DNA from 3 places in the Fictibacillus sp. 23RED33 genome. Region 3 is predicted to be linked to each of the others. Evidence: riboswitches for the same ligand, from Rfam matches in the RefSeq annotation. Region 3 holds a riboswitch; each other region holds the start of a gene.
What was found. A riboswitch is a leader RNA that binds a small molecule or an ion and turns the genes downstream of it on or off. The one in region 3 is predicted to bind cobalamin.

Region 1: it holds a riboswitch for cobalamin, as region 3 does, so the genes downstream of both, IHV09_RS13970 (ribonucleoside-diphosphate reductase subunit alpha) here and IHV09_RS14975 (acyl-CoA thioesterase) in region 3, are expected to answer to the same signal.
Region 2: it holds a riboswitch for cobalamin, as region 3 does, so the genes downstream of both, IHV09_RS12750 (DUF4430 domain-containing protein) here and IHV09_RS14975 (acyl-CoA thioesterase) in region 3, are expected to answer to the same signal.

The regions. Positions count from the first base shown of each region.
Region 1 covers NZ_JACZDX010000003.1:403,333-414,223, reverse strand. Annotated here, with positions in the region: gene IHV09_RS13985 (sigma-54 interaction domain-containing protein) at 1-847, shown strand, start outside; gene IHV09_RS13980 (GntP family permease) at 1,161-2,555, shown strand; gene IHV09_RS13975 (3-hydroxybutyrate dehydrogenase) at 2,587-3,372, shown strand; cobalamin riboswitch at 3,430-3,631, shown strand; gene IHV09_RS13970 (ribonucleoside-diphosphate reductase subunit alpha) at 3,763-5,988, shown strand; gene IHV09_RS13965 (ribonucleotide-diphosphate reductase subunit beta) at 5,978-7,030, shown strand; gene comER (late competence protein ComER) at 7,090-7,926, opposite strand; gene IHV09_RS13955 (helix-hairpin-helix domain-containing protein) at 8,020-8,655, shown strand; gene IHV09_RS13950 (ComE operon protein 2) at 8,725-9,186, shown strand; gene IHV09_RS13945 (DNA internalization-related competence protein ComEC/Rec2) at 9,183-10,891, shown strand, end outside.
Region 2 covers NZ_JACZDX010000003.1:180,144-191,034, reverse strand. Annotated here, with positions in the region: gene resB (cytochrome c biogenesis protein ResB) at 1-436, shown strand, start outside; gene ccsB (c-type cytochrome biogenesis protein CcsB) at 462-1,646, shown strand; gene IHV09_RS12760 (response regulator transcription factor) at 2,007-2,723, shown strand; gene IHV09_RS12755 (ATP-binding protein) at 2,720-4,519, shown strand; cobalamin riboswitch at 4,632-4,815, shown strand; gene IHV09_RS12750 (DUF4430 domain-containing protein) at 4,975-5,376, shown strand; gene IHV09_RS12745 (ECF transporter S component) at 5,369-5,899, shown strand; gene IHV09_RS12740 (hypothetical protein) at 6,001-6,231, opposite strand; gene IHV09_RS12735 (histidinol-phosphatase) at 6,612-7,424, shown strand; gene serA (phosphoglycerate dehydrogenase) at 7,546-9,120, opposite strand; gene IHV09_RS12725 (ferredoxin) at 9,313-9,561, opposite strand; gene IHV09_RS12720 (helix-turn-helix domain-containing protein) at 9,867-10,859, shown strand; gene IHV09_RS12715 (RecQ family ATP-dependent DNA helicase) at 10,837-10,891, shown strand, end outside.
Region 3 covers NZ_JACZDX010000004.1:87,439-98,329, forward strand. Annotated here, with positions in the region: gene IHV09_RS14945 (ABC transporter substrate-binding protein) at 1-220, shown strand, start outside; gene IHV09_RS14950 (carbohydrate ABC transporter permease) at 287-1,186, shown strand; gene IHV09_RS14955 (carbohydrate ABC transporter permease) at 1,316-2,092, shown strand; gene IHV09_RS14960 (GH1 family beta-glucosidase) at 2,108-3,475, shown strand; gene IHV09_RS14965 (hypothetical protein) at 3,590-3,802, shown strand; gene IHV09_RS14970 (MGDG synthase family glycosyltransferase) at 4,067-5,194, opposite strand; cobalamin riboswitch at 5,321-5,500, shown strand; gene IHV09_RS14975 (acyl-CoA thioesterase) at 5,661-6,140, shown strand; gene IHV09_RS14980 (YbaN family protein) at 6,465-6,830, shown strand; gene IHV09_RS14985 (peroxiredoxin) at 6,878-7,555, opposite strand; gene IHV09_RS14990 (ferritin-like domain-containing protein) at 7,568-8,329, opposite strand; gene IHV09_RS14995 (spermidine synthase) at 8,474-9,454, shown strand; gene IHV09_RS15000 (LytTR family DNA-binding domain-containing protein) at 9,685-10,122, shown strand; gene IHV09_RS15005 (hypothetical protein) at 10,141-10,584, shown strand; gene IHV09_RS15010 (alpha/beta fold hydrolase) at 10,771-10,891, shown strand, end outside.

The DNA.
Region 1 (10,891 bases), on a different contig from region 3:
GATCCGCGGAGAGAGCGGAACAGGAAAAGAGTTGCTTGCCCATAGCATTCATCAATTAAGTGAAAGAAGTGGAAAGCCCTTTATAAAACTGAATTGTGGTGCAGTGCCAGAGCATTTGTTTGAATCTGAGCTATTTGGCTATTCCGAAGGAGCATTTACAGGAGCAAAAAAAGGCGGGAAATTAGGTAAGTTTCAACTTGCAGACGGAGGCACTCTATTTTTGGATGAGATTGGGGACCTTCCTCAAAGTATGCAAATAAAATTGCTGCGTGTCCTTCAGGAAAAAGAAGTAGAGCCTGTAGGAGCTGTTCAACCCCAAAAAGTAAACGTGCGAGTGATCGCTGCTACAAATCGCTCATTAGAAGAATTGATCAATGAGAATAAGTTTCGTGAAGACTTGTTTTATCGGATAAATGTCCTGCAAATCCAAATACCTCCGCTTCGTGAGAGAAAAGAAGATATATGGCCTCTCGCAGAAAATTTTATCCAATTGAACTGTGCTGAAACAGGTAAAAGAATCCTTAGTATTGATCAAGATGTAAAAGAAGCATTCTTAGAATACAGCTGGCCAGGCAATGCGAGAGAACTTAAAAATTTTGTTGAGGCAGGCATCCAACTTACCCATAGTGATAGATTATCGTTAGATGTTTTTCCGGATTTTCTAAAAGAAAAGCTCGGAATCAATAAGAAGCAGATGACACTCAAAGAACATCTTCAAGAAACAGAAAAAAATGTGATCGCTTACTATTTAGAGAAGATGAACGGGGATATTATGCAAGTCGCTAAACATCTAGGCATTGGAAAGACAAACCTATATGATAAGATTAAAAAATATAACATTCGTTAATCTAATCTTCTATTCCGAAAAAACGGAACACCCTTCCGGATTTTCGGAATGATTCATTTTATTAATTAAATGAGATTTCCAAGTGTCATCTATGTTATATTCTAACTTTCTATAATCACAAAGTTTAAGTATCGATATTATTTTTCCGTTTTTCCGGAAAAATAATAGGGTGATGTATACCCCTTATACGTTCTGATGTTGGCATGAAACTTGCAAATGAATTATAGGGTGTAAATGATATGGAAAGGTGATGATGCTAAAAAAATGAAAGCGCTTCAAAAATGTTAAATGGATAGAATGGGGGAATTTGAAAATGGACATTATTATTATTTTATTAGCTTTATTCTTCTTAATGTTCGTAGCTTACAGAGGATTCAGCGTTATTTTATTCGCGCCGATCGCTGCGTTGTTTGCTGTATTGCTTACTGAACCTGGTCACGTATTGCCTTTTTTCTCAGGAGTGTTCATGGAGAAAATGGTTGGTTTTATTAAACTCTATTTCCCGGTCTTCTTACTAGGGGCGATTTTCGGGAAAGTTATTGAAATGTCAGGATTTGCAAAATCAATCACTCAGTTTGTCATCAAACTGATCGGACCTGCTAGAGCAATGCTTGCAATCGTACTTGTTGGGGCAATTTTAACGTATGGTGGGGTCTCTCTGTTTGTTGTTGCTTTTGCTCTCTACCCGTTTGCATCTGAACTTTTTAAACTTGCTGATATTCCTAAAAGACTCATACCGGGTACGATTGCGTTAGGTGCTTTTACTTTTACAATGGACGCTTTTCCAGGGAGTCCGCAAATTCAAAATATAATTCCTACATCTTTCTTCGGAACAACAACATGGGCTGCACCGTGGCTCGGGTTTATCGGAGGACTGTTTGTTTTCATATTGGGTATGATCTACCTTGAGTGGAGACGTAGACAAGCGGCTGCAAAAGGTGAAGGATACGGAACAGGACATACCAATGAGCCTGAAAAGCTAGATTCTGAAAATCTACCAAATGCTTTCATAGCGATTCTTCCGCTTATTCTAGTAGGAGTGTTCAATAAATGGTTCACCGTCTTAATTCCACAGTATTACGGTAAGACGTTTGATTTTTCTGCTATTGGTATGAAGAACGTGCCTGAGATTCAGATCCCATCACTTGCTGCTGTATGGGCAGTTGAAGGAGCTTTGATCATTGGTATCGTTACAGTTCTTTTGTTCTCTTTCAAGAGAATTAAAAACAACTTTAATAAAGGAATTAATCTATCCATTGGCGGAGCGTTACTGGCAACATTAAATACAGCATCAGAGTATGGATTTGGTGGTGTGATCGCAGCACTTCCTGGCTTTACTGCAGTAAACTCAGCGATGTCGAATACGATTAAAGACCCGTTGATCAATGAAGCGGTTACGACTACGACGTTAGCAGGTATTACAGGATCAGCGTCTGGCGGGATGAGTATTGCACTCGCAACGATGAGTGAAACGTATATCGCACAAGCAGACAAACTAGGAATTGATACAGAAGTACTTCACCGTGTTGCTTCTATGGCGAGTGGTGGAATGGATACACTCCCTCACAACGGTGCTGTTATTACGTTGTTAGCCGTTACAGGTTTAACTCACAAACAGGCATATATCGATATTTTTGCTATGACGATCATTAAAACGATAGCCGTGTTTGTAATCATTGGTTTGTATTACGGATTTGGTATCGTTTAAACCATTATTCTAAAAAAGGAGTAATAATTCCATGAGAGCGTTTGTTGAGGGGAAAGTTGTTTTTATTACAGGAGCAGCCAGTGGAATCGGTTTGCAGTTAGCAAAGGCTTTTGCTGAACAAGGAGCAAAAGTCGTGATCAGTGATTTGAATGATGAGAAAGCAAAGGAATCTGCACAACTGTTGGCTCAAGATGGTCTTGAAGCAATCGGACTTGGCTGTAATGTGACCACGGAGGAAGATATAACAAAAGCGTTGGACGAAACACTGAAACAATTCGGACGCATCGATGTGCTCATCAACAATGCAGGATTGCAGTATGTATCTCCACTTGAAGAATTCCCGACTGAGAAATTCCAGCAATTAATCAGTGTCATGCTTACCGCTCCATTTATAGCAACTAAACATGTGTTTCCAATCATGAAGAAACAACGGTTCGGACGCATCATCAACATGGCGTCCATAAATGGGCTTGTAGGTTTTGCGGGGAAATCTGCTTACAACAGTGCGAAGCATGGAGTTATTGGTTTAACAAAGGTGGCTGCCTTAGAAGGTGCATCACATGGAATAACGGTAAATGCGGTTTGTCCTGGATATGTTGACACACCTCTTGTAAGAGGGCAATTAGAAGATCTGGCGAAAACGAGAAACGTAGAGTTAGAAAAAGTTTTGGAAGAAGTAATCTATCCTCTTGTTCCACAAAAAAGATTGTTAGATGTTCAGGAAATTGCAGATTACGCACTCTTTCTTTCAAGTGAGAATGCGAAAGGTGTTACAGGGCAAGCGATTGTGATCGACGGAGGATATGTCGCACAATAAACGATAGATAATTTATTGACATTCACTATATTTAGTGTCAAAGTATATAGTACAAACCTATATATGGAGAATTCAGGTGCCGGAATATCCGGCTGAAAAGGGAATTCGGTGCAATGCCGAAGCTGTCCCCGCAACTGTAATTGTGGACGAAATGGAATAGCCACTGTACGGATCAGTTATTTATAATGACTGCTGTATGGGAAGGCCCAAAGTAGGAAGAAGCAAAAGCCAGTAGACCTGCCTGAAGACTCCTATTTTCTTTTCCTCGGGGATTGGGAGAAAGAACAGCGGCTGTTTTATGCGGACGATTGTCCGTCGAAATACACGTCATTCTTTCACCCTCTTCCTGATGGAAGAGGGTTTTTATTATGACTAGGGAGTGTATTTAATATGAAAATGACAACTGAAAACTCTTTACTCGGGGAGTGGTTAAGGAGTTGTGTCGAAAATTTTCCGAACATACAAGCTGAAACTTTTCTAAAAAATGCTGAGAAAATGGAAACTCATACAGGAGTGTCAAGTTCACTTTACAGACAGTTAATCATGGAAGCTTTAAATGGATTAAATGCAGAAGAGCCACAGTGGACATTTGTGGCATCGCAAATCTATTTAAAGGAATTATATGAAGAAGTCATGATCAATCGTGCTGAAGCAGAAAAACGTCCATATACGAACCTTTATGGCTTGATCTCTAAGTTAGTAAGTTTGAATATCTATGATGATACCATTCTATCTGCGTACTCTAAGGAAGAGTTGGAGAATGCTGAAAACATGATAGACCCTACGAGAGATAAGCTATTTACATACATCGGACTCAAAACGCTTGCTGATCGATATTTGGCAAAAGGGTTCAATCACGAAATTTATGAATTGCCACAAGAACGCTGGATGCTGATCGCGTTGTTTTTAATGAGAGACGAGAATCCATCGAATAGACTTCAATTAGTCGAAGAAGCATACTGGGCTCTCTCGAACCTTTATATGACGGTTGCCACCCCGACTTTAGCGAATGCAGGCAAGAGTTATGGGCAGCTTAGTTCTTGTTTTATTGATACGATCGACGATAGTTTAAGAGGGATCTTTGATTCTAATACAGATGCTGCAACTGTTTCGAAAGGTGGCGGCGGACTTGGTATCTATCTCGGTAAGATTAGAGCAAGAGGTTCTGACATAAAAGGATTCAAAGGAAACTCATCAGGTGTAATACCGTGGATGAAGCAGTTAAATAACACGGCCGTTTCTGTAGATCAGCTTGGACAGAGACAAGGCGCGATTGCAGTCTACCTGGATATTTGGCATAAAGACATCTTGGAGTTTTTAGATGCAAAGTTAAACAATGGTGATGAACGAATGAGAACGCATGACCTTTTTACAGGTGTGTGTCTGCCAGATCTTTTCATGGAGCGCGTGGAAAAACGAGAGGATTGGTATCTGTTCGATCCTCATGAGGTAAGAAGAATCAAAGGCTATTCGTTAGAAGATTTCTATGATGAAACGGTTGGGTCAGGAAGCTTTAGAGAAAAATATGCTGATTGTGTAGAGGATGAGAGACTTTCAAAAAAATCCATTCCTGCTATTGAGATCATGAAACGGATCATGAAGTCGCAACTTGAAACCGGAACACCGTTCATGTTCTATCGAGATACTGTAAACCGCTTAAATCCGAATTCTCACAAAGGGATGGTCTATGCATCTAATCTGTGTACAGAGATTATGCAAAACATGTCTGCAACGGTTGTCACTTCAGAGGAGGCAGAGGATGGAGAAATTGTTATCAGAAAAACGCCAGGAGACTTTGTCGTCTGTAATCTGTCATCTCTTTCTCTTGCTAAAGTGATCAATGATCAAGTATTAAAGAGAGTCATTGATATTCAAATCCGAATGCTAGATAACGTTATTGATCTAAATCGCATAGATGTACCTCAAGCAGAACTTACAAATAAGAAATATCGTGCGGTCGGTGTAGGTACGTTTGGATGGCACCACCTTTTAGCAAAAGAGGGAATCAAGTGGGAAAGTGAAGAAGCTGTTTCGTACGCTGATAACCTTTATGAAATTATTAATTTTCATGTAATCAACGCTAGTTGTGAGCTTGCGAGAGAAAAGGGAAGATATCCGGCATTTTCAGGTTCAGATTGGGAAACAGGAAACTACTTTTCGAAGCGTAACTATTCCTCTGAAGAATGGAGTAGTCTAAAAAAACGAGTTAATATGCACGGCTTAAGGAATGGATACCTCATTGCGGTTGCACCGAATTCATCAACGTCGATCATCGCAAATTCGACACCGAGTGTAGATCCTATATTTAAAAAATTCTATTCTGAAGAAAAAAAGAATTACAAAATACCTGTAACCGCTCCTGACTTGAATGCAGACACAACTTGGTTTTATAAATCTGCGTTCTTAATCGATCAAACATGGAGTATTGAACAGAACGCAGCTAGGCAGAGACACGTGGATCAGTCCATTTCGTTTAATCTTTATGTCAATCACAATATAAAGGCAAAGGATCTGTTGCACTTGCATATGCTCAGCTTTAAAAAAGGATTGAAGACTACGTATTATACCCGATCTACATCGATTGAGTTAGAAGGATGTGAAAGCTGTGAAAGTTAAAGAGGTTGAACTACTCAAAGAGAGAAAAATCTATGATGTGGAAGCTCCTAATCGATCTACAGGTATCATAAATGGTAAGAGTTCTAATATTCTAAACTGGGACGATGTGAGATATAAATGGGCTTACCCTTTATATAAGAACATGTTAGCCAATTTTTGGACACCGTTTGAAATAAATATGTCGAGTGACAGCAAACAATATGTTAGCTTGAGCGAAAAAGAACAAGATACATTTAATAAAATCATAGGGTTATTGGCATTCTTAGATAGTGTTCAAACGGATTATTCAAGCAAAGTAGCAGCCTACTTAACAGATTCAAGTCTTGCTGCACTCATGGCCACGCTATCTTTTCAAGAAGTCGTTCATAATCAGTCATATTCATATGTGTTGTCCTCTTTAGTACCGAAGTCCAAGCAGGATGAGATATTTGAATACTGGAAAACAGATGCCGTGCTAAGAGAGAGGAATGATTTCATTGTTGAAGGCTATGAGGAGTTCCTTCATAATCCTACGCCTCAATCCTTTTTGAAATCTATTATTTACGACGTGATTCTTGAAGGATTAAATTTTTATTCCGGTTTTAGCTTCTTCTATAATTTGGCCAGAAATCAAAAGATGGTCTCGACTTCAACGATGATCAACTATATTAATAGGGATGAGCAGCTGCATGTTTATCTGTTTACGCAAATTTTTAAAGCCGTAATAGAAGAAGATCCGCATTTAAGAGATGAAGAGCTGGAGATGTTTGCGAAAAACACGTTTCAGCGAGCGGCGGAGCTCGAGATCAAATGGAGTAAGTATATAATAGGAAATTCATTTGAAGGCATCCATGAATCCGATTTAGAAGCTTATATTAAATTCATGGCGAATAAACGATTGAACGAATTAGGATTTAACAAGCTTTATCCAGAATACAATAAAAATCCACTTCCTTGGATAAAGGCTTATTCTGATGTGAATTCTGGAAAAAGTGATTTTTTTGAACAGAAATCGAGACAATATACTAAAGTTTCTGATGAAAATGGTTTCGATGAACTTTAGAAAGCCGGGATCTAGGTCCCGGCTTTCTTTTTTTAGATGTTTTATAATGACGATAGAAATTACTTAAGCTCTTCTTTCACTTCAAACTGCTGACTCACCTTTTCACATTCTTCATGATATTTTTCATGTGTACGTTTAATGACATGATCGAATACTTCATCGACCTCATTGCTCAGAATCTTAATGCCTTCTCCTGTAATACCGCCTTTTACGCATACCTTTTGAATGAGTGTAGGCAACGTATAAATATCTTTCTCAAGTAGTTTCCCCATTCCGATGATCATATCGCTTGCCAGTTGAGTGGCCTGAGCTTTAGTGATTTCAGTTTGATCGACTGCTGAGTTAATAAAGCATTGCAGGACATAACCGATAAACGCAGGACCGCAGCTTGCGATATCAGAAGAGATACGAGTGATATTTTCATCGATAACAAGAGGTGTAGAGATATAGCTCATTAAAGAAAGCAGCTTTTCTTTGTAATCAGCGTGGCACCTTTTTCCGAATGATACAAGTGATGATCCAGCTAGTGCCCGGTTATTGATGCTCGGAATAGCTCTTGCAATATTGCAATCTAGTAGATCTTCCAACTGTTCACAGGAAATAGGACTCGTAATAGAAACGAGCAACTGATGTTTAGAGATGGAGCTTTTATTGCTAGATAGCAACGAATAGAACTCGTGCGGCTTCACACATATGAACACAATTTCAGCAAAACGGAAAACTTCTTCAGGATTATTTCCAACCTTCATTTTTGGATAGACATTCTGCAGCCTCTCAGCTTTAGACAGAGTGCGGTTAGTGACCATGAGCCTTGATGGCGAAATGGCTGAAGATTCGATAAAAGAAGAAGCAAGAACGCTTCCCATATTTCCGGTTCCGATAATTCCAACCTTCATATCTGAACCTCCTTCCTCTACGTTCAAATTTATGCACGCAGTGTATCAAATATGTTTTTTTGCAAGTTCAAGCCTAGTTAAGAAGGTGAATTTATGGAAAAGTTAAAGCGACATATGAACTGGATTATTGGAGGTGGTATACTGCTCATCCTTGCAATAATTGTATCTCTATTCAATTATTTTCAAAGTGAACCAAATATGCCTATAACTTCACAAATACCTATACAAATGGAATCGGAATCGCCAATTCACATTGATAAGCCTAAACGAAAGAAGGAAGATAAGATCCAAAAAGAGGCTGAAATTATGGTCGATGTTCAGGGAAGTGTAAAGCGTCCAGGCGTATACGAGTTGAAAGAAGGAGACCGAGTGTTGGATGCTATACAGATGGCAGGGGGCTTTAAAGATGGAGCGGAGGTTCGTTCGGTCAATCAAGCGTTAAAAATTTCCGATGAGATGATCGTGTATGTAGCTGAGAAAGGTGAAAAGTATGAGTTGCAGCCAGCAGCAAGTAATCCTGTGGAAGAAAACAGCACGCTAGTTAACATCAATTCTGCTGATGAAACGGTGCTCCAAACTCTAAATGGAGTGGGTCCTGCAAAAGCGCAAAGCATTATCTCCTATCGTGAAGAGAATGGTCCTTTTACCTCCTTAGAACAGTTATTAGAAGTAAGAGGAATAGGAGAGAAGACGATTGAACAATGGAAAGATCAAATTCGTTTTGATTAAGGGTTTTTATTGACCCACAAAAAGACGAATACTACACTTAGGATATAGAAATAGAGGAGGCGTTTAGCGTTGCAGCGAATATCGTGGAACGAATATTATATGGCACAGAGCCAATTGCTCGCACTTAGAAGTACGTGCACCAGATTAGCTGTAGGAGCAACGATTGTAAGAGATAAACGGATTATCGCTGGAGGGTATAATGGCTCGATCTCAGGGGGTGTTCATTGTATTGATGAAGGCTGCTATGTAATAGATGGTCATTGTGTAAGGACCATTCATGCAGAGATGAACGCTCTACTGCAATGCGCGAAGTTCGGTGTACCGACAGAAGGTGCCGAAATGTACGTGACCCACTTTCCTTGTTTGCATTGTTGCAGATCAATCATTCAAAGCGGTATTAAAAAAATCTATTATGGTCAGGACTATAAAAATCACCCCTATAGCATTGAACAGTTTAAAGAAGCGGGAGTAATCGTTGAGAAAGTGGAGATGAACTTCTTGCCTTCAACATTTCTTACTCATAAAGCATGAACCCTAGACATGTTGTCCTGAGTGCATGCTCTGCATTTTATGGGATCTGGCTTTCTCAGAACCCTTCGATAACCGGGTTAGTTATTACGGCTTTCCTGGTTATCGTTATGGTTTTACAGATCAGAAAAAAATCAGTATACATCCTCGTTTTTCTCCCAATCTTCTTTATTTATTCTCAGTACGATAACACTAAAAGTTTCTCAAAGCTTCCAGAGAAACAAATGATATTCTCAGGCAAGGTAAAATCAATCCCCAAAATAGACGGAAACCTACTAAGTTTTGAACTTGTAACCTTTGATGAAACGATTGTTGTTCATCATAAAATTAAATCAGCAGCTGAAAAGGACCAGCTCAGAAATCTTCGTATAAATTTGACGTGTACTTTAAAAGGGAAACTTCAGGAACCCAGGAGGAATAGCCATTTTTATGGAATGGATTATCGTGAGTATTTGAGGAACAACAATATCTATTGGACCTTAAGAACGGCTGAGTTTGATTTGGATCACTGTAAAGAAGCAGATGATCCAAATGTTCTTGAACAAATAAATACTTGGAGAAGCAAGAGTATTAAAGAGTTAGAAAGTCATTTCTCTAAAAATACAGCAGGGTTGATGAACGCCTTACTTTTTGGTTATAGAGATGGAATAGAAGCAGAAACACTTCAGCATTATCAAGGACTAGGACTGACGCATCTATTAGCAGTCTCAGGATTCAATGTTGGAATTGTAACTTACTTCTTGTATTTATTCCTTGTTCGGCTAGGGGTGGTAATAGAAGTAGCCTACACCCTAATCATTCTCTTCTTGCCGATCTACATTGTTCTAACAGGAGCTGAGAGCTCCATTATAAGAGCGGGTATGATGGGCATGATCGTGATAGTAATCATGATGTTTAGAAGAAAAGTGCACCCTGTGACCCTCTTGTCATTTGTATGTATCGGGATGCTAAGCTACGATCCTTCATTTGCTTTAGACCTTGGATTTCAACTTTCTTTTTTAATGACCTTCGTTTTGATCACTTCTGTATACGTTCTTGAAAACTCTTCAGCTATTGAATTGCTTATCATGACTTCTTTTATCTGTTCCTTATTTTCCTTTCCGATTATTCTTTATCACTTTTTTGAGTTTTCCTTATTGTCGATTCCCTTCAATGTCATATACATTCCTTTCGTATCGATGGTTTTGTTCCCTATTTCTTTTTTTATTCTGATACTTTCTCTGTCTGTACCAAAAGCTATTCTGATTGTTAAAGAGATTATAGAATACTTGTTTAATTTTTCAGTCTTGTTCATGGAAAAGGCACAATTTCTAAAGATGTCTATTGTTTTAGGAAGACCAGATCATTGGATATTTGTACTGTATTTTGTTGCGATAGTCTACTTTCTATATAAGTGGGAAATAAGTAAGCGTATCAGCATAGTGATCACTATTCCGTTTCTCTTGATCTGTTTCATTCATTGGGGACTGCCATATGTGAATCCAAAAGCAACGGTATCTTTTATTAATGTAGGACAAGGCGATAGTATTCTCATTGAGCTACCCTACAGAAAAGCAGTATATTTGATTGATACTGGCGGCTCTGTCTCCTTCGATCAAGAGGATTGGGAAAAAAGAGAGGTAGGATATGACGTTACGAAAGAAGTAGTATATCCGTTCTTAAAAGCGAGAGGTATTCGACATTTAGATGGATTGATCATTACTCATGG
Region 2 (10,891 bases), on a different contig from region 3:
CGTCTTAAACGACCAGAACCAGCCATCAACCGTTAATAATTTGCCTGATAATCCAGCGTTTGTTTTCTCCATGTATTCTCCAAAAACACCTGACGGAGAAAAAGCGTTTGTTGGGATTCAGAAAAACATAGATTCTGGTGAGAACCAGTTTAAAATGTCATTCGCTGGTATAGAAACGAAAGATTTAACGGCGCTTACAGTCCGAAAAGACCATACACTTTGGATTATCGCGCTTGGTGGAATCATCTTTATGATAGGTGTTACACAAGGTTTATATTGGAACTATAGAAGAATTTGGATCAAACAAAATGCAGGTGAGGTATGGGCTGCCGCTCATACGAATAAGAACTGGTATGGCTTGAAAAAAGATGTGGAATTTCTGTCTGATAAGACCAATCTCACACCTTTAGAAGAAAAAGAAACAGCTTCAAAGTAATGCTGTTCAAGCGGGAGGGTTAATGATGGCTGAAATCAGCAGTACACTTTTATATAGTGCATTTATTATTTACTTGTTCTCTACTCTATTCTTTGCAATGTCTATTTCAGATAAAAAAGGAAAAGATGCTGTTCATACAAAAAAGTGGGGAAAAATAGGGTTCATAAGTTCATGTGTAGGTTTTGCAGCTCAACTAGGCTATTTTATTACAAGGTGGATGGCAAGTGGACATGCCCCTGTAAGTAACTTGTTTGAGTTCACTACCTTTTTTGGCATGATGATGGTACTTGCATTCATTATTCTATACATCATCTATCGAACGAACGGTCTAGGCGTTTTCGCGATGCCTATAGCTGTTCTTGTTATCGCGTATGCCAGTATGTTTCCAAGAGATATCTCTCCGCTTATTCCTGCCCTTCAAAGTGACTGGCTGAAGATCCATGTTACAACAGCGGCACTCGGAGAGGGAATCCTTGCGATCTCTTTCGTATCAGGACTCATTTATTTAATCCGTACAGTTGATCAGACCGTCTCGTCTAAAAAGACTTTATGGTTAGAGATCATTCTTTACAGTTTGATTGCGGTTGTTGGATTCATCTTTGTTTCAATCGGTTTTAAAGGTGCTGGATATGAAACGACATTTGAAATGATGGATGATAACAATCAGGCAGTTAAAGTCGTCTATGATATGCCTGCCATTGCAGGTCCAAGTAACGGAGAGCAACTGGATGATTCGTTTGGACCACTATTCTCAACGCCATCTTGGATGAACGGTGTTGATGCTTCTGTTAAGTTGAATACGTTCATTTGGTCTCTCTTAGCAGGAGGAATCCTTTATGGCTTACTTCGTCTGATTTTAAGAAAAAGAATAGCAGCAGCTCTTCAGACAAAAGTTAAGATGAAACCAGATCTTCTGGATGAGATCAGCTACCGAGCAGTTGCAATCGGCTTTCCTATCTTTACACTTGGAGCACTAATCTTTGCTATGATATGGGCTCAGCAAGCTTGGTCGAGATTCTGGGGATGGGATCCAAAAGAAGTTTGGGCTCTTATCACGTTCTTGTTCTATGCCGCTTTTCTTCATTTACGACTATCAAGGGGCTGGCACGGAGAAAAGTCTGCATGGCTTTGTGTGCTAGGGTTCTGGATCATCACATTTAACTTGATCGCGGTAAACCTTGTTCTTGTAGGATTGCATTCATACGCTTAATGTTTTTAAAGTCTCTCTTTCATTAGAGAGACTTTTTTAAAAGCGCTCTTGTCTAAACGGTTGTATTTTTAAAATCCTTGTCTTCTTATACAGTTGATTGGAGTGGAAGGTGCGAGACTCCTGCGGGATAGGCGGGCAGGTGAGACACTTAAGAGTGAAACGAACGAATGTGGCTCACCGCCTGCCCCGCGGAAAGCGAGCACCTGAAACGGAAATCAACTACTTTTAAGAAACAACTTTGATACATACTTAAAAGAAAATAGATAGACAGCATGTCCGGTTTGTTTAGTGTACTTGGTTTCATGTATGATAGAGACAGGAAAAAATCTTGTTTAACTGATTTTATGTGGAGGATTGAATATGGATACAGAAGCTAAAATTCTAGTTGTTGATGATGAAGAAAGAATTCGAAAACTATTAACGATGTATCTAGAGCGAGAGAACTACGAAGTTCATGAAGCCGAAAACGGTGAGGATGCGCTACAGATGGCAGTATCCATCAATTTTGATCTCATATTGCTCGACCTTATGCTTCCTGGTATGGATGGCATCGAGGTTTGTGAAAAGTTAAGAGAAAAGAAAGCGACTCCTGTAATCATGTTGACAGCTAAAGGAGAAGAGCTTAATCGCATAGAAGGATTCGAAGCAGGTACGGACGATTACATCGCGAAGCCGTTCAGTCCAAGAGAAGTCATCCTGCGTGTAAAAGCACTGTTGAGAAGGTCGTCACCGACGAAGTTTCTTCAAACTGAAACGGTTGCAAAGAACGTTGTTGTGTTTAAGCACCTTACGATCGATCACGATGCTCACCGTGTAACAGCTGGCGGAAAAGAAGTCAACTTAACACCGAAAGAATATGAGTTGTTGTACTACTTAGCGAAGACTCCAGATAAAGTCTATGCGCGCGAACAATTGCTAAAAGATGTTTGGAACTATGAATTCTTTGGTGATCTTAGAACAGTTGACACACATGTGAAAAGACTTAGAGAAAAGCTTAACAAAGTCTCACCGGATGCAGCATCCATGATCGCGACCGTTTGGGGAGTAGGATATAAATTTGAGGTTGGGAATGAATGATCTGGAGAAGTGTAGTTGGTAAACTTTGGATAACGATACTTTTATTAGTCTCGGTCGTTTTAACCCTGCTCACCATTCTTCTTACGCAGTTTTTTGAATCGTTTTACGATGATCAAGCCAAAGAACAATTAACGAAGATGGCTGATCGAGTGATGTTGATTATGGAAAGCGATGAGAACAAGGAAGAAGCAATACGCATCACAAGTGAAATGGCTGAAGCATATTCCATGTCTATCATGATCATAGACGAAAATCAGGAATCCTTTATGTCTAAGAATTCTTACGATGATGCACCTTATATCCCAGTTTCTGTTTTCAAAGAGAATGATCAGTTATCTACTGTCGCAGAGAGTGAAAAAAAGATCTACGTAAACGGAGATTTTCCCGTTCTGAATAAAAATGATGAGACGATGCAAACGATGATCATCTACGGTGAACCTTATGGATCGGGAGAAAATGCAGGAGCCGTTTACGTCTATCAATCCATCGAGAATGTGGAAAAAACAACGAACCATACAAAGTATCTCATCTTTTTAGCAGCGGGGATCGCGATCATCTTAACTACGATCTTTGCGTTTTTCTTATCTACTCGAATTACGGCACCACTAAGAAGGATGAGAGAAGCAGCGACGTCTGTAGCAAAAGGTGAGTTTGATATGAAAGTGCCGATTTTAACGCATGATGAGATCGGCGAACTTGGCATGACGTTTAACCGTATGGGCAGACAGTTAAAAAACAATATCACAGCATTGAATCAAGAAAAAGAACAGTTAACAAGTGTTTTAAGTTCGATGGCTGATGGTGTGATCACCTTTGATAGAAAAATGAACATACTGGTTACGAATCCTCCTGCTGATCGATTCCTACAGGCATTTTATTACGAATCAGGCATGAAGACAGAGGTCAACGGAAACGTTCCTGAGACGGTCAAACAGCTCTTTGGGCAAGTTGTTGCACTTGAGAGTGAACAGATGACAGAGATCGCGATACAAGGCCGCTCGTGGGTCGTCGTTATGACACCACTGTATGACCAATCTATGATTCGTGGAGCAGTAGCTGTACTTCGTGATATGACAGAAGAACGACGAATGGACAAGCTTAGAGAAGACTTTGTTGCGAACGTTTCACATGAATTAAAGACGCCGATCGCTATGCTGCAAGGATATAGTGAAGCGATCGTAGATGATATTGCAGAATCTGAAGAAGAGAAGAAAGAACTAGCAGGAATCATCTTAGACGAATCGAAACGGATGGGAAGACTTGTTAACGAACTCCTCGATCTTGCAAGATTAGAGGCAGGTCACATGAAGCTTCACTACAGCTCTCTTCCGATCATTCCTTTCGCAGAAAGAATCGTTCGGAAATTTCAAGGGCCTGCTAAAGACAGAGAGATTCAATTAAATCTAGAATTTAAGAAAAATCTCAAAAGTTTGCAAGAGGAGATGGACATCGACCCAGACCGGATTGAGCAAGTCTTAACCAATTTGATCGACAATGCGATTCGTCATACTTCTCAAGGCGGGTTTGTAAATCTTATTGTAGAAGTGAGCGATCAGAACGTGAAGTTTTTCGTTAAAGATAATGGAACGGGTATAAAAGAAGAAGATCTGCCATTTGTTTTCGAACGCTTTTATAAAGGGGACAAAGCAAGAACAAGAGGGAAATCAGGTGGAACGGGTCTTGGGCTTGCCATAGCAAGAAACATCGTAGAAGCACATGGTGGTCAGATCAGCGTTCACAGCAAGAATAATGAAGGCACGACATTTTCTTTCGTTATTCCGCGAACGTTGAAATAAATTAGCAATACGTCCCGATTAATCTTGTTTCATAAGGAACAATAGCAGTTTTAAAAAAGGATTTCACAAATTTCTCCAATATGTTTATAATAGGAATTGTGATTTCATAAAATTTCATACGTGTTAAACAGGTGCAGTCCTTTGTTGGACGAGCTTAATAGGGAAAACGGTTAGATGCCGTTGCGGTCCCGCCACTGTAATTGTGAGAATCCTATAATATCGCCACTGTGAAAACGGGAAGGTGTTAGGAGACGATGATCAAGAGCCAGGAGACCTGCCTGTTTGTTACATGACATGACCTACGAGGATAGGGGGGTGTTTAACAGTACCGGGGCCGGTTGCTGTTTTCTGCCTGTATACTATTAATCTCCTTCGTAGCCGAAGGGGATTTTTTTAGTTGCGTGAAGTAAATTTAGTATCAAACAAAGTGTTTTTATAACAGAAAGAGGTTAATCATGAAGAAATTACTTTTAGTATTAGCAACAATGATGATGATGTTGGTGGGCTGTGGAACGACTGAAACGAAAGAAAAAGCTGATCAGCCGAAACAAGAAGAAACGAAGAAAGAACAAGTAACGGTTCAGATTACAAAAGATAACGGCAAAGAAAAAGTTAAGGAAAAGAAAATCGATATCGCAAAAGATGTGACGATCATGGACGTGATGCAAGATAACTTTAAGATTGAGACACAATACGATGGTGCTTTTATAAGCAGTATTGAAGGAGTGGCTGGAAGCGAACAGGACAAAACATCTTGGTTCTTTTCTGTAAACGGTGAAGAAGCGATGAAGGGTGCTAAGGATATTACGTTAAAACCTGGCGATGTCGTAGAATTTGATCTTCACAAATATGAATAAGCTGACAGTCAAACGAATTACGATCATTGCCTTACTTGCTGCTATATTAACAGTAGGCAGAATCACCTTCTCAATGATACCCAATGTTCAGCCGAATACGACGATACTCATTCTTGCTTCATTCGTACTCGGTCCTGTGCAAGGGTTGTTACTTGCTATATTAAGCACGATAACAACAAATCTTTTTCTAGGGCATGGTCTGTGGACGTTCGGTCAGATGTTTGCCTGGGGATTGATAGCCGTTATGAGCGCATATTTAGGCAAATACAGACATAACATACCTTGGCTGTTGCTCCCGATCTATGCAGGATTCTGTGGCTTTTTGTTTGGTTTCATCATGTCTGTTCTCTTTGGTGGAATCATCATGCAGAAATTCTGGCCGTATTACTTGGCGAGCCTCCCATTTGATCTAAATCATGCGATTGGTAACGTGGTGTTCTTCATCGTACTTTACAAACCACTTCTCTATGTGATGGAAAATTATATTAATAAAGATGGAAGTCAAAAAGCTGCCTTTGAATAGGGAGCTTTTTTAGCTCTCTTAAAGTTTAATGTTGAAAAAAAAACAGAACTTCGTATCATTTGGAAGTTCTGTTTCGTGATATTCTGTATAGAAGCTAACAATTACCCAAAGTTATGATGAAAACACCAAACAATAAGAAGTATACTCACTATTCCCCAAGCTGTGGCACTTACGATCCACCAAATGATGGATTTAGCTTTTGCTGAAGTTTCCTCGTTTTCCATTTTTCCTGTAATAAACGCGAGCTTACTTTCCATATCTTTTTTCATAGAAGTAAGAACAACAAATCCAATTGTTATAAAACCAATCGTGATCCAGAGTAGTATGTCCATATGCTCTACATCCCTTTTGTAGTTATTTTCTTTATCAAACTTCTTTATTCGAGTTCATTATCCTGCCTCATTAGATAAGAATGATGTTTATAGAGCAGATTTAGTAAGTTCCCAAAGCGAAAACTCAACAATGAACTTTAGTTGAGCCTTTTCTTTAAAAACCGGTTCAAAAAGTTGAAAAGCTGAATAGGATGATAAAGTTGATTTACTTTTACCTAGGAGGACAAAATGCGAGACTATCTGAACCGTTTTTTTGCTGTGATTTTTTTGATGATGTGCTTAAGCGTCTTATTTATAGGAGGGAAGTTGGGAGCATAAACACTTGAACGAACAAGGATTTCATGGTACATATGGTAAAACGTTTTAAAAAGGAGATTAATATGCTAACAGATTACCATTCTCATCTCGAAAAAGGGACATTGACGATCGATTATCTAAAACAATTTGTAGACACCGCAAAAGAGAAGGGAATACAAGAGTTTGGGATTTCTGAACACGCTTATCACTTTTATGAAACAAAAAACATCGTATCAAAACCATGGATGGAAGAAAGACGTTTTTACAAGATGGACGATTATGTAAATCTGTTTAAGCGTGCAGATCATTTAGGAATGGACGTCCGCATGTCGATTGAAATGGATTATACGCCGGGACGGCATGCTGAGATGGAAGCATTTATAAAATCCTATCCATTCGATTACGTGGTCGGATCTGTGCATTGGGTCGATGATTTTGGGATAGACCTTGCAGAATACCGAAAAGAATGGGACCGTCGTGATCTTTATGAAACGTATCGTTCGTATTATGATCAAATTGTAACACTTGCAGAATCAAACCTATTTGACATTGTTGGACATATCGATCTAGTCAAGATCTTTAAATATGTTCCGACTGATCAAGAATTTCTTTTAGAACAGTATGAGCGCATTACAGATGCGTTAAAAGACTCAAAAACATGTGTAGAGATCTCATCTGCAGGTCTAAGAAAACCTGTAGGACGAATCTATCCAGAACCTGAACTTCTGTCTCTTTGCTATAAAAAGGGGATACCGATCGTACTCTCTTCAGATGCTCATGAACCGCACCAAGTTGGAGAGAATTATGAGGCGACTATAAAGCTTGCAAAAGAGATCGGTTACAAAAAGCTGATGACTTTTCAAAGTGGGGAGAGAAAAGAAGTAGATTTAGGATAATAAACACATAAAGAAAGCTCTGCAATCTGATATGCTCCCCTAAAGGTAGACAGATTAAAAATAAAAATCTGTTTACTGTAAGGGGAGTATATCATCATGAATTGCAGAGCTTTTTGCTTTTCTATAGATCTAAAGGTTTGCACACAAGAAGATCCTCAATGCTTCTGAGCTCTTTCTGAGTAGATTCTGGAAGTTGCGTGTCAAATGTAAGTACCATCATGGCTTCACCGCCAGCTGATTTTCGTCCAACGTGCATCGTTGCGATATTTATGTTGCGTTCTCCTAAAAAAGCTCCTACTTTTCCGATAATACCTGGTGTGTCACGATGTTCGATGTAAAGAAGAGATCCTTGTGGTACAAAATCAACCGTATACCCGTTCAATTTAATGATTCGGCCACCAAAGCCTTTAACAAGTGTCGCAGAAAGAGTGAACGTTGTGTTCAGACCTGTAACCTTTACATGAATGATATTTGGATAACCATGATCATCTGTCCCATGTTTTTCACCGATTACGATTCCTTGTTCCTTTGCAGCCACCATACTGTTTACATCGTTTACCGGCCGGTCTAATCTTGTTTTTAAGAAGCCACACAAAAAGCTGCGAGTAAGTGATGTTGTATCGGTTTCCGATAATGATCCGCCATAACCGATCGAAATCTCTGAAACAGGTTCTTTAAAGAACTGAGTCGTAAACGAACCAAGAAGATTTGAGAAGTCATAATAAGCAATCAGTTTCTCATACGTATCTTTTGATAGTGAAGGGAAGTTCACCGCGTGTTTTAAAGGTTGATGTAAAAAATGAGATCGGATCTCATCGCTCGCCATGTAAGCTACATTCTTTTGTGCTTGTACGGTGGATGCAGCGATATGAGGTGTAACGATCACTTTAGGATGATCGACTAAAGAGCGGCTAACGGGAGGTTCTTGTTCGAAAACGTCAAGAGCGCAGCCAGATAGATGTTCGTTATCTAAGTAGTGTAGAAGAGCATCCTCATCGATGATGCCTCCACGAGCACAGTTTAAGATAAACGCACCTTTTTTAGCATATTTTAAGTTATCAAGATTTAATAGTTTATGGGTATCTTTTGTAAGCGGGGTATGAACGGTGATAACGTCACTCTGCTGGATTAACGTATCGAGATCAACAGAAGTAACGGATAGTTCTTTTTGTTTTTCTTTCGGAAAATAAGGGTCAAAAACAAGTACGTTCATGGAGAAACTTTTCGCGCGCTTTGCAAGTTCAGAGCCGATTCTACCCATGCCGACGATACCGAGCGTTTTTTGATAGAGTTCTTGGCCCGTATACTTTTTGCGGTTCCATTCACCTTGTTTTACAGATTGATTGGCTTGTGGAATGTTGCGGACTAATGCCATCATCATGGCCCAAGTGTGTTCCGCTGTTGAAATGGTGTTTCCTTCAGGTGCATTTACGACGAGCACACCTCTTTTTGTCGCTGCGTTCAGATCGATATTATCTACTCCAACTCCAGCTCGTGCAATGATTTGAAGTGCGGGCAACTGATTCAATACATCTTCAGTAATCTTTGTAGCACTTCTTACCATGATTCCTTGAATGTTTTCTGGTTGAGTAACTTCATCAAGTTTTCCGAAGATCAGCTCAACACCTTCAAGTTTTACTAACGGTTCAACACCTTCACTCGTTATTCCATCACAGACTAATACGGTTGCTGTCACAGTTCCACCCCTTGTCTATCTTTATGAATAGCATCAATATTTTGATAATTTATCACATTCTGACGATAGGTACAACTATGATTTTTAAGATAGCGGTTTCAAAAATGAAGAAAACTAATTGACAATGAGAATCATCCTTAATAAAATAAATAAAAACCCTCTAATGAAAGAGGGTTCCTGGTAAGATTACAACTATTCGAATTTTAATGCATCACCATCGAATGACTCTTCAGATACTTTGATGGAATCTGTAGGACAGCCTTCGAACGCATCTTGCATATCTTCTAACAATACATCTGGAATTTCAACGATTCCTTGGTTATCGTCTAGAGTTACAAACGCAATTCCTTCATCGTCATAATCGTAAATGTCTGGTGCTGCAGCTCCGCATGCTCCACATGCGATACAAGTTTCTTTGTCAACAATCGTATACTTTGGCATAATGAATACCTCCTAAGGAATTGAAAAAATACCGACTTACATATTTAGCCATTTTAAATTAAGGGTCTACTAATCATATTGTAATAAGTATCCCTCTACATTTCAATAGAAAATTAGGACCTCGTCATATCTTTTATTCCCAATCTTCCTCTTAATATAACACTTTTACTCTTAAATTTCCTTAAATCTGATAAGATAGATTATATGATAAAGTGTGGTGATTTATTATAGATATTTGTCATGTCGTTTTATTAGATATCTTTCGAAAAGTAAATGGTAGTAGAAAAAGCTCAGGCGTCTATTATATGGTGACAGGTAAGAAAACGGCGCAATCTTTGTCCGACAGTCAATGGTTTGGTATAGAACGTTATTATGCCGCTTTCAAGGGGATGGCCCATGACACTTTTACTGAATCAATCGAAAGCCTGATAAATGAAGAATATATGAAGGAATCTGAAGATCATGTTTACACCCTTACTGAAAAGGGTGAACAACTTCTTGTGCGTGAGAATGATAGATTATCATTCTTAAATCATTTAAATGGATTAAAATATGCATCGATAGAGTCTACATGCTGGCAAGCTATCACGTTATATGTACAAGCTCTCTCCAATGCTCTATATGGTCATTTTAATTATTCACCAGTTGTAAGGGACTTCTCGGTGATACAAAAAGTTAAATCTGTGTTTCCTAGATCAGAGTCAGAGAGAAAAATTCAAGCGGAAAAACTTTATCGTGAATTATCTCGAGTGTTGTTAGAACATGATACTCAAATTGCTGATCTATTTGTTAAGAAACTGTCTGGCTACAATAGGATCGGAAGTACCTTCGAGCAATTATCTCGGATAAAGGGCATGAGTCAAGAAGAGACTGTACTCCGTTTCAGGGCGATTTTGCACGCTTTCATACACAAGATAGCTAGTGAAAAGATGAATTTTCCGATGTTGCACTCTCTAATAGGCTCATTTACTGAAGCTCCGGCATTAACTAGATCAGCATCTTTAACTTTTAAAATGCTAAATAACAATAAACCTCTAGAGGACATCATGATCGTTAGAAATCTGAAATTGAGTACTCTAGAAGATCATCTTGTAGAGATCGCAAGAGAAGTGCAAGATTTTCCGATTACCCCTTACATTAGTGATACAGAGTTTTTGAAAGTGAAAGAATATTACAGTAAGACGAATGAAACAAAGCTTCGGCCGTTTAAAGATGCCTTTCCTCATCTTTCGTATTTTCAAATCAGGCTAGTACTCGCAAAAGAGGGTGGAAAACATGCAACTGGAAGCAACGCTTAAAGAGTTATACGGATTTTCATCGTTTAGATCTG
Region 3 (10,891 bases):
CAAATTCTTAGGTGGACAGAACAACTATCAATTCTTCCTGGATCAATCTACTAAGATTACACCTGGGATCGTGACGAAGTACGATCAGCAGCTAGATACGCTTTACGGAAATGCCGTTCAGCAATATGTAACAGGTAAGAAATCTAAAAAAGAAGCGATTAAAGAATTTTATCAAAAAGCACAAAATGCTTATCCAGACATCAAAGTACCGAAAAAATAAGTTTTATGGACGGTGGCGGGAAACTTTTTCTCGCCACTGACCTATCTATTGAAAGGGGGAGGAGAGATGAAAAATTTAAACCGTTATGGCTATTTTTTTATTGCTCCGTTTTGGCTCGTCTTCTTAGTGTTCAGTATATATCCCGTCGCCCTAACCTTTTATTATAGCTTTACAAATTATACAGGCAGTGGTGAAGCACAGTTAGTAGGTTTAGCAAACTATAAACGACTCCTTACAGACACATATTTTGTTGAAGCTTTTTTTAACACATGGAAGATATGGGGTGTGAACTTCGCACTTCAAATGGGACTTGCTCTTATCCTGGCTATGATCTTTTCAGATATGAGAGTGAAATTAAAAGGTATCGCATTCTTTCGAGCGATCTTTTATCTACCAAATTTAATTACGATCAGTTCGGTTGCTCTATTATTCGGGATTTTACTAGATTGGCAGCACGGTTCATTAAACATGATGTTGATGAAGGTAGGAATCATTTCAGATCCGATCAACTGGCTTAACGAACCAACGAGTGCACAGTTATCGATCTCATTGATTTTAACGTGGATGTGGTTTGGGCACTCTTTTATCGTTGTGATGGCAGGCGTATCAGGTATATCGAAAGACTACTACGAAGCAGCATTGATCGATGGTGCAAATCGCTGGCAGACGTTTTCTAAGATTACGATTCCGCTATTGAAGCCTATCCTGCTTTATATCATGATTACCTCGCTCATTGGAGGTCTTCAATTGTTTGATCTACCGATGCTTTTAACAGATGGAATAGGATCACCAGATGGCTCGTTAAATACGATGGTGCTCTATTTATACAATCAAGCCTTCAAGTATAACAATTACGGATATGCTGCAGCAGTCGCATACGGGCTATTTGTTATAACGCTCATCTTCTCTGCTTTCATTTTCAAAGGGATGTATGGGAAAGAACGTAAACAACCAAGGCAGGTGTAAAGCATGATAGGAAAAACAGCGGTAGATAATAGCCTTTCAAATTCTGTTGAAAAGAAAAGTGTTATAGAAACAAAACCGAAGCGAAAAGTCAGCATACCAAAAATTCTGATCTATACCGTATTGATCGTTATGGCAATCGTGTGTTTCATTCCGTTCTTAATGATGCTTGTTAACGCCACACGCTCAAATGAAGCAATTCTTTCAGGCTTCACCTTGCTTCCAGGTAGTGCAATCGTTGAAAACTATCAAACGATGATGAGCTATATCAATATTTGGGCGGGTTTTAAGAACAGCTTAATCATTTCCGTTCTCGTGACATTATTGTCGGGTTACTTTTCAGCATTAACGGCTTATGGTTTTGCGTTCTACGTGTTTAAGGGCAAGAATGCGATGTTCGTTTTCATGTTAGTGATGATGATGGTCCCAGGCCAGTTAGGGTTGATCGGCTTTTATGAGCTTTGTAAGAACTTAGGGATATTGGATACGTATATTCCATTAATCATTCCCGCAGCAGCGAGTCCTTTCGTGGTGTTCTTCCTGCGCCAGTACATTTTAACAACGCTGCATCCAAGTTTGATTGAGGCGGCACGAATTGATGGAGCAAGTGAATTTAAAATCTTTCATACGATCGCGATTCCAATCATGATGCCAGCGATCGCGACCATGTCTATCTTTACGTTTATCGGGTCGTGGAACAACTACATCATGCCGTTAGTTGTATTATTCTCACCTGAAAAGTTCACGCTTCCTGTGTTGATGGGCTTCTTAAAAGGTTCACAAGTGGCTCAAAACTTGGGGTCTATGTATTTAGGTATCGCGATCTCCGTGGTGCCGATCATGGTAGCGTTCCTATTTTTATCAAAATATATCGTTAACAGCATTTCAGCAGGTTCTATCAAAGAATAGAGGAGAGAAACAGTTATGCATTTTAATAAGTCATTCGTGTTTGGTACAGCAACATCTTCTTATCAAATTGAGGGAGCTCGTCTTGAAGGAGGCAGAACACTTTCAATCTGGGATACGTTCTGTGATACGCCTGGAAAAGTATATCAACAGCATAATGGAAGCATAGCGTGTGATCATTACTACCGATTTGAAGAAGATATTCAGCAGATTAAGAAGCTTGGCGTAGAAACGTATCGCTTCTCAGTTTCCTGGCCTCGTATTTTTCCTGAAAAGGGTGTTTTGAATGCAGAGGGAATGGACTTCTACAAGAAATTAACGCAGCGTTTACGTGAAGAAGGAATCAAACCTGCGATTACGCTTTACCACTGGGACCTCCCACTATGGGCCCATGAAGAAGGCGGATGGGTAAACCGTGAGTCAGTCGATTGGTTTATGGAGTTAGCAAAAGTTTGCTTCCAAGAGCTTGATGCAGAGGTGGATTCTTGGATTACGCATAACGAGCCGTGGTGTGCTGGTTTCTTAGGTTATCATCAAGGATTTCATGCGCCAGGACATACGAACATGGACGAAGCTGTTAAAGCGGTACACCACATGCTTCTTTCTCACGGAAAAGCTGTACAATATTTAAAGAACGAGCTTCAATCCAAAACGCCGATCGGTATTACGTTAAACCTGTCACCGATCTATGCAAAAACAGATTCTGCGAACGATCAGCTTGCAGCGAATAATGCTGACGGTTATTCCAATCGCTGGTTCTTAGATCCTGTTTTCAAAGGGCAGTACCCTGTTGATATGATGAACCTGTTCTCTAAATACGTTCATTCGTATGATTTTATTAAAGCAGGGGATATGGAAATCATCTCAACGTCTTGTGATTTCTTTGGCATCAACTATTATAGCCGAGGGATTGTTGAGTTCTCTGCAGCGAATGACTTCTTACATAGAGGGGCTCATTCTGATTATGAAAAGACCGGCATGGGATGGGACATAGCGCCAGAAGAATTTAAAGATCTGATCAGAAGATTGAGACAGGAGTATACGGATCTTCCTATCTATATTACCGAGAATGGTGCAGCCTTTGATGACGTGCTAGAGAACGGACGCGTCCACGACTCTGGCCGTGTGGATTATATCGAAAAGCATCTTCAAGCGGTTTCTGATCTGAACGATGAAGGCATGAATATTGAAGGGTACTACCTATGGTCTCTGATGGATAACTTTGAGTGGAGCTTCGGCTATGACAAACGATTTGGAATCATCTACGTAGATTTTGATTCTCAGGAGCGAATCTGGAAAGATAGCGCATACCGTTATGCAGAGATCGTGAAAAACAGAGGGACCAATAACAGCAACAAAGAAACAGATGCTATTTCAGTAAGCTAATTTATTTCTAAGATAATAATAACCATTGAAGTCCCTGACATAGGTTAGGGACTTTTTTGTTCTGTGTAAAATTTTCCTGAGTGGAGAAGCTAAAAACGTATAGGAGGGATAGATATGAAGGATAAGAATGAGGAACGAATCGATGAAGAAACATCAGACGGAATGAATGAGTTAGTAGAGATCATCAATGCAAAAGGTGATACGGGTGAATTGAAGGAAATCGTTGAGAGCTATGATAATAAAAAGGAACATTCCCCTTTATGCAATGATGATTTTTTCTATGCAGACCTTCGGGCCATTGCGGAAGACTGTGCTAAGGAAGATTAAAGTTTTAAAACTGGCAGAAACGCTGATGATAGCGATTCTGCCAGTTTATTTTTTGGAGTGCGCGAATAAGTTAAGTTTGCACTGCTATGTTGAGGTAGGAGGTATAGGGCTAGTGTGTCTTGTCGAAGTGTGACGACTCGCCGGTTTATGACCAAAACTCGCCGGAATAAATCCGAAATTTCTAGTATTATTTCAAAAATTTCTCAAGATAGTAGTCGCAAACCCCGCCCAGTTTTATCAGAAGCTATATCCATCAATAGCTACTTAACGTGTAATTTGAGTTAGCTGTTGTATATCTTCAACAGCATAATCAGCAATCAATGAGGAAGAGTGAGATTTATGAATGAGTTCTAAACTTTTCTGCATGTTACATAATAAAGCTTCGTTATTAAATAGCCTCTGAACATTCTCCACAATTTCGTCTGCGGTATGAACAACTATTGCAGCACCTTTTTCTTCAAAATACTTAGCATTTTCTCCTTCTTGGCCAGGAACGGGCTTATATAGAATAAGTGGCACTCTTACAGCAGCAGCTTCAGTAATGGAGATGCCACCTGGCTTGGTTACTACGCAATGTGAAATCTTTAAGACTTCATGAAGTTCGTCTACGTAACCGAATAATCGGAATGAACCTGGATGTTGTTCGGCTAGTGGTGTTAATTTCTCATACAACGTTTTATTCTTGCCACATACTACAATTACTCGCAGAGAAGGATCTTTTAATAAAAGCTGAGTAAGAACCTTAACATTCCTTAGCACACCTTGAGCACCAGCTAGGATCGTCACGACACGTTTACTTGGCGTAACTCCGTATTTAGTAAACACTTTCTCTTTATGAATTGGGCGATAAAAGTCTGAACGAATGGGAATACCGCTAACAGTAATTCTATTTTCTGCCACACCATGTTTGATCAGTCCGTTTTTGACTGAATCAGATGCAACAAAATAATGATCAATCGCTGGATTGATCCAAAATGGATGAGCGAAATAATCAGTGATCACGGTATAGATGGGGATGTTAAACCGTGATTTTTTAATAAGAAATGGCGCAGCGTGAAGGGGAAAGGTTGTTATTACAAAACGGGGTTGATGTTCTTTAATCAATTCTAGAAATCTTTTTCTTCCTAAATAACGAGAGAATTGTGTAATCGTATTGGCATTCAATTTGTTTGTTCCATAATAAAACCATTTATAAAAAGAAGAGCCGTGTGAAAAGCTTTTGATAAATATGGATTGCGTAACTTGGGACATGATGGGGTGAGCTTCACCAAATAAATCAGATATGACAGGTTGAAATCCTTTACTCTTCATTTCTTCAGCGAGGACATTAGCCACTTGAACATGACCGCTGCCATAGTTAGCTGTAAGGATTAATGCTGTTGGACGTATCATTAGAAAACCTCCCCAGTCTTTTGAGATAAGAATAGCAGGAGATTTTAAACGTGATATGAAGAAGACTAAAAGGTTTTGTAAAAAGTAAAAATTGTTAGTGGTACAATAAGATAGATTCAAAATTTCATAAGATCCGATAATTATGGTGTCTGTTGCAGACTTAATAGGGAATCTGGTGTGAGGCCAGGACTGTACCCGCAACTGTAAGTGCTGACGAAATAAGCAAAACCACTGTCTATCTGACGGGAAGGGCTTAGAGTAGGCTGATGCACGAGTCAGGAGACCTGCCATCTTTATAGCGTTGATCTTCTTCGGGAGTTGGGAAGATAGGACGAGGGGTATTTAATAGATCATTCTTTCTGTTATTTATTCTTACGTACCCGTCTTTCGTGATGGGTATTTTTCTTTGTTCACTAACTCCCTCAAAATAAGAGGAGCTTTCAAGCTTCAGAAAAGAGGGTATGGTATGGAACAGCAGTTATCAGCAAACATCTCAAGAACGATTCAAACAAAGTTGGTATTGCCGCCTGACACGAATCACATGGGAACGATATTCGGTGGTACCGTTTTATCGTACATTGATGAAATCGCAGCGATTGCCGCCATGAAGCACAGCAAGAAAGTGGTTGTCACCGCATCCATTGATAATGTAAACTTCTTATCGTCAGCTAAAGTGGGAGACATCCTCATATTAGAAGGTGTAGTGATCTCAACGGGAAGAACGTCTATGGAAGTATACGTAAAAGTGGAGTGTCAAAATCTAGAGACGGGGAACATGACGTTGAACACCACGTCAATCTTAACGATGGTGGCCATTGATCAAAACGGTAAGCCGTTTCCGGTACCGAGTGTCATTCCTGAGACAGAAGAGGAAGAAGCACTCTTTAAAGGTGCTCCACTAAGGAAAGAAAGGCGTTTGTTATATAAAAATGTAAACAAAATTTAAGGTTTCTTTAAAAGTTATAGTTGTAGTTTTTTTCTTTCTTCTTTGTAAGTTGGTTGTAGCGGAAGGTTGCCTGCCTGCTACATGAGAAGCTTCTCGCAAGGCATGCGACGAGGAAGTCCACTTTCTAGCATAAACTTGTAGACGCAGGAGCAAAGAGACAACTTTGAAGCGGTCAGATGGAGACTCCTAATGGCGCAAAGCGGCAGGAGGCTCACCGTTCGCCCCGTGGAAAGCGTGCAACCTGGAGCGGAAACCAACAACTAACAAAAGCAACAATGTATACAAATAAACCTATTTTAAAAGGAAAAGGAAGTGAGAATCCCAATGAAAATTAAAAATATCATATTTGTAGCATTGGGGTTCTTTTTCCTAGGTTTAGGCGTTATCGGTATCGTCTTGCCGTTGCTTCCTACCACACCTCTTTTATTATTGGCATCTTATTTCTTCGTAAAAGGTTCAAAAAAGTTTGAAGTGTGGTTTAAAGGAACCGACATTTATAAAAAACATCTAGATGATTTTGTTAGGAATCGTTCGCTCACTAAAAAGAAAAAGATCATGATCAGCCTGTTTTCAGATTCGATGATCTTGATTACTTTTATCCTTACAGACAGTATGATCGCAAGAGTGATTTTGATTCTTGTGGTGATGTATAAATATTATTATTTTATCGTTAAAATTAAAACGGCATAGAGAATGTGTGGAGATAAAGAGAGCAGCCTAATCAAAGGCTGCTCTCTTTATCTATCATGAAGAGGCTTTGTACATAACCACCAATCGTAGCACTCGATCTCTCCTGCTTGTGCTTGTTCTGCCCGTTTTTTAGCTTCTTGTACTGTGGCAGCTGGAGGAACGATAAGACGGTCTCCAACAAGCTCGTTTTTCGGCCAGTTTGCAGGTGTTGCTGCTTTATTTCTATCTGCTGTCTGCAGCGCCTTAACCGCTCTTAGGATCTCGTTGATATTACGGCCAACATTTTCAGGATACGTAAGGATAAGACGAATCTTGCCTGTCGGATCTACGATATAAACACTCCGTACTGTTCTTGTTCCCATCGTAGGGTGTATCATTCCTAGTCTAGTAGCAATCCGGCCTAGACTATCCGCGATGATCGGAAAAGTAATCTCTACTTTTAAATTCTGCTGTATCCATTCGATCCATTTTAAGTGTGAGTATACTTGTTCTACAGATAATCCGATTAAGTAAGTGTTGAGCTTTTTAAACTCAGGCATGAGCTTTTGAAACGCAACAAACTCTGTTGTGCATACGGGTGTAAAGTCACCCGGATGGCTAAAGAGGACAAACCAATGACCTTGATAGCTTGTTGGGAGGACAAGTTCCCCAAGGGTTGTATGAACCGTCATCTCCGGAAATTGATCGCCAATAAAAGGCTTTGAAAATGTTTGTGTAGATTCCATCCCTCTCTTCTCCTATCTTCCTTGGTTTCCCATCATCTTGCTCTTTTTCAACAGCTGAGACTCTCCTGTTTTTTCCCACTCTTCTACCTGTTCAATAGCTTGTTGAGGTGTAAATCCTTGACCAACAAGAACACCAGATAAAATAAATTCCTGATAGAGATGAGTTAAGTTAATGCCTTCTTCGGTCTCTTTTAATGCTCTTTGTACTAACGGATCAATGTACGAAACCCATTGGTCTGCTAAGCTCTCCGTTTGAGGCATTCTGTGTTCTTGATGAAAAGAACGAGGAGCACTTGATGTACTGTTTAACGTGAATAAATAGTTGTACTTAGCGCTGTGCTTGATCTCATCTGTAATGATGTTAAAGAGAATATCTCGATAATACGTATTAGGAAGTCCTTGGCGAATAACGCGATATTTCTCTACGGCAGCAAGTTCGCCAAACAGCGCTTTTACAAGTCCGTCTTTATAGGTTTTCGGTTTCTGAAACTCTTCTCCGTTCATTGGTGGAACTTCTTGGCCGGTAAGATCTTTGTAGATCATTCTAAAGAGTTTGTTATGCCTTTTCTCATCATCTCGAATAGATGCGATGATTAATTTTTGTTCGTTTGTGGGTGCCTCAGAAATTAAATAGTCGTAAAATAATTCATCTTCCCTTTCGCCAGCAACAGCTTCTCTAATGAGTTGAAGAGATAGTTGAAGTGCTTGCTGCTGCCCATCACTCTGCTGTTGTCCGGTGTCTTGTTGCTGTTGTTGTGGGTTCATATAGCTCATCAAGATAACCTCCAAAAAAATGATTGTCGCATTAGTATATGCACACGCCTAAATTTTGTTTATACACAAAGATTTAAACACCACATGTCCGATGCATGAATAAGAATGAGCATATAGCTCGTTGAAAAATAAGGAGTGTTTATAGTGGATGAACTCATGTGGCTAGCGATCGGTGCAGCCGCAGTTTTTATAATAGAAGCGGGTGGTTATTTATATTGGAGGTTTTTGGGAAGTGGCTCACTTAAACTCTATATAAATGATGGTCAGAGACCCGAAAGAGACTTCAAACTGATTCAGACGTTCAAAACGTTGACACAAAGAATTGCACTAATCGATGTCTCAGGAGAAGTATGGGTCTACAGCAATGGTGAAATCATGTTTGGCACGAAACAAGATGAAAATGAGTATGCAGAAGTGATCGTACATGTTCCGATGGCCGCAGCGAAAGAGACTAAACGCATCTTAATCATCGGTGGCGGAGGCGGAATCAGTGTGCGAGAGGTTTTGCGTTATGAGAACGTTGAGGAAATTATCGCTGTAGATGTTGATGCGGAGATGATGGATCTTGGAAAGAACTTCGATCGTTTAGTTACATTCAATGAGGGTTCATTAAATCATCACAGAGTGAGAACGGTGATTGAAGATGGCAGACATTTTGTAGAAGAAAGCCTAGAAACGTGGGATGTGATCATTGTAGACATACCAGAACCGACTGAAAGATGTCCAAGTCTATCCCAATTGTTTTCTTTAGAGTTTTATCATCAATTAAAAGAACACTTAAACCCGGGTGGTGTTGTATCCATTGCTTGTTCAACCGTCAACCTGATGCCAGAATATATGTGGAGCATCGAAAAGACGTTAAAAGAATGTGGACTTTTCACAATTCCTTTTCATAATTTCTCTAACAAGACGGGTGTGGATTGGGGTTATGTCCTCGCTTCGACATTACCGGTAAAGCGAGAAGACATCCGATTAAAAGTTACCGTTCCATTCTTAACAGAAGGAAGACTGAAGGATGTGTTGGAACTACCTTACTACTTGAAAAACCTTGAAAACAAAGGTGATATCCAGACCGATCAGAACACCGTCCTCTTAGATATTGTAAGAAGAGAATTGAATAATTGACATAGATAGCACTTGTGTAACTTACAAGTGTTTTTTTAATGATTAATATTATGGATTAGGAGTAACTAGCATTTCTAATAAACTGAACGTTAATTATTTTTGTTATTCATGAAGCTGAGTGTGCAACTTGGTAACGGCTTGTGACAGGTTGGTCAGAAGTGGATTTACGATGAGAAGATCATGACATATACTGGTTAAAAATAAAGTGAAACACATAAAGGGGGCGTGAGATGAAGCTTACAATACTTGAAAGTGATGATCATGAAGGCTTGGAAATCATTGTGAAATGCAAAATGTTAAATGATGAAGTTATTAAAGTTCTAACTTCGTTGAGGTCCCTTGAAAGAAAAGTATTGGGTACAAAGGATGGAAAGGTCTATCTTCTTTTACCAAATGATATTTATTATTTTGAGTCAGTTGATAAAAAGACATTTGCTTATACCGAAAAATCGGTCTATGAGGTGTCATTAAGGTTGTATCAAATTGAAGAGCTCTTCGGTGATGTGAATTTTTTTCGTGCTACAAAAGCAAGTATATTGAATCTCGATCGATTACAATCCATTTCCCCACGAATTGGAGGCAGGTTAGAAGTGAAAATGGAGAACGGAGAGAACCTATTAGTGTCCCGTCAGTATGTGCCTGTTTTAAAGGCAAAGTTAGGTTTTTAAATTAAAGGAGGCGATGATATGTTTAAAAAAGTAATGGCGTATACGGTAGCATTTAAAACGATTATGAGCTTATTCTTTTCGGCAGGAATCATCATCTATGTTGTGTTCGGCTATATGCTCGGAAAAAGGGAGATCGCCTTCGAGATGATCGTTCAAATCTTTTTTATCAGTATTCTGGTTACTGGTTTGCATTACTTATTTTGGACGGAGGACACTAAAGTAAAGTTAACAAATAGTTGGAAACTGATCATACAATATTTTATTCTCGGCTTCGTTTTAATAGGGATGGCCCAAGTATTTAACTGGTTCGAGTGGGGAAGTAAAACATTTTATATGATGTTGGTTCTGTTTCACATTCTTTATCTGGGCGGCATACTTGGGTTCACTATCTATTTTAAAGTGCTAGGATTTCAATTCAATCAGAAGATGCAGCATTATCGAAAGCAGAATCAAGTTCGCTAGTTTATAAAATTTTTTTTAAGAGTATAGTGGGGTAACAATCATAATCGCAGCGACTTCGTTGCGATTATTCTTTTTCTGTAAAAAAAACTGAAAAGTATTAAAAAAGTGTGTCGATATTATCGTCTCCTCTTCGTCGTATAAGTAAATCAACTTAAAAAACAATTGAAATGCTAAGGAGAGATTCATATGAATACTGTAATTTCAAAAGATGGAACAAAAATTGTTTATGACAAGGTAGGGAATGGACCTTCACTCATCTTAATCGGAGGCGCATTCAGTTATCGAAAGTTCCCAGGCATGGTTAAAC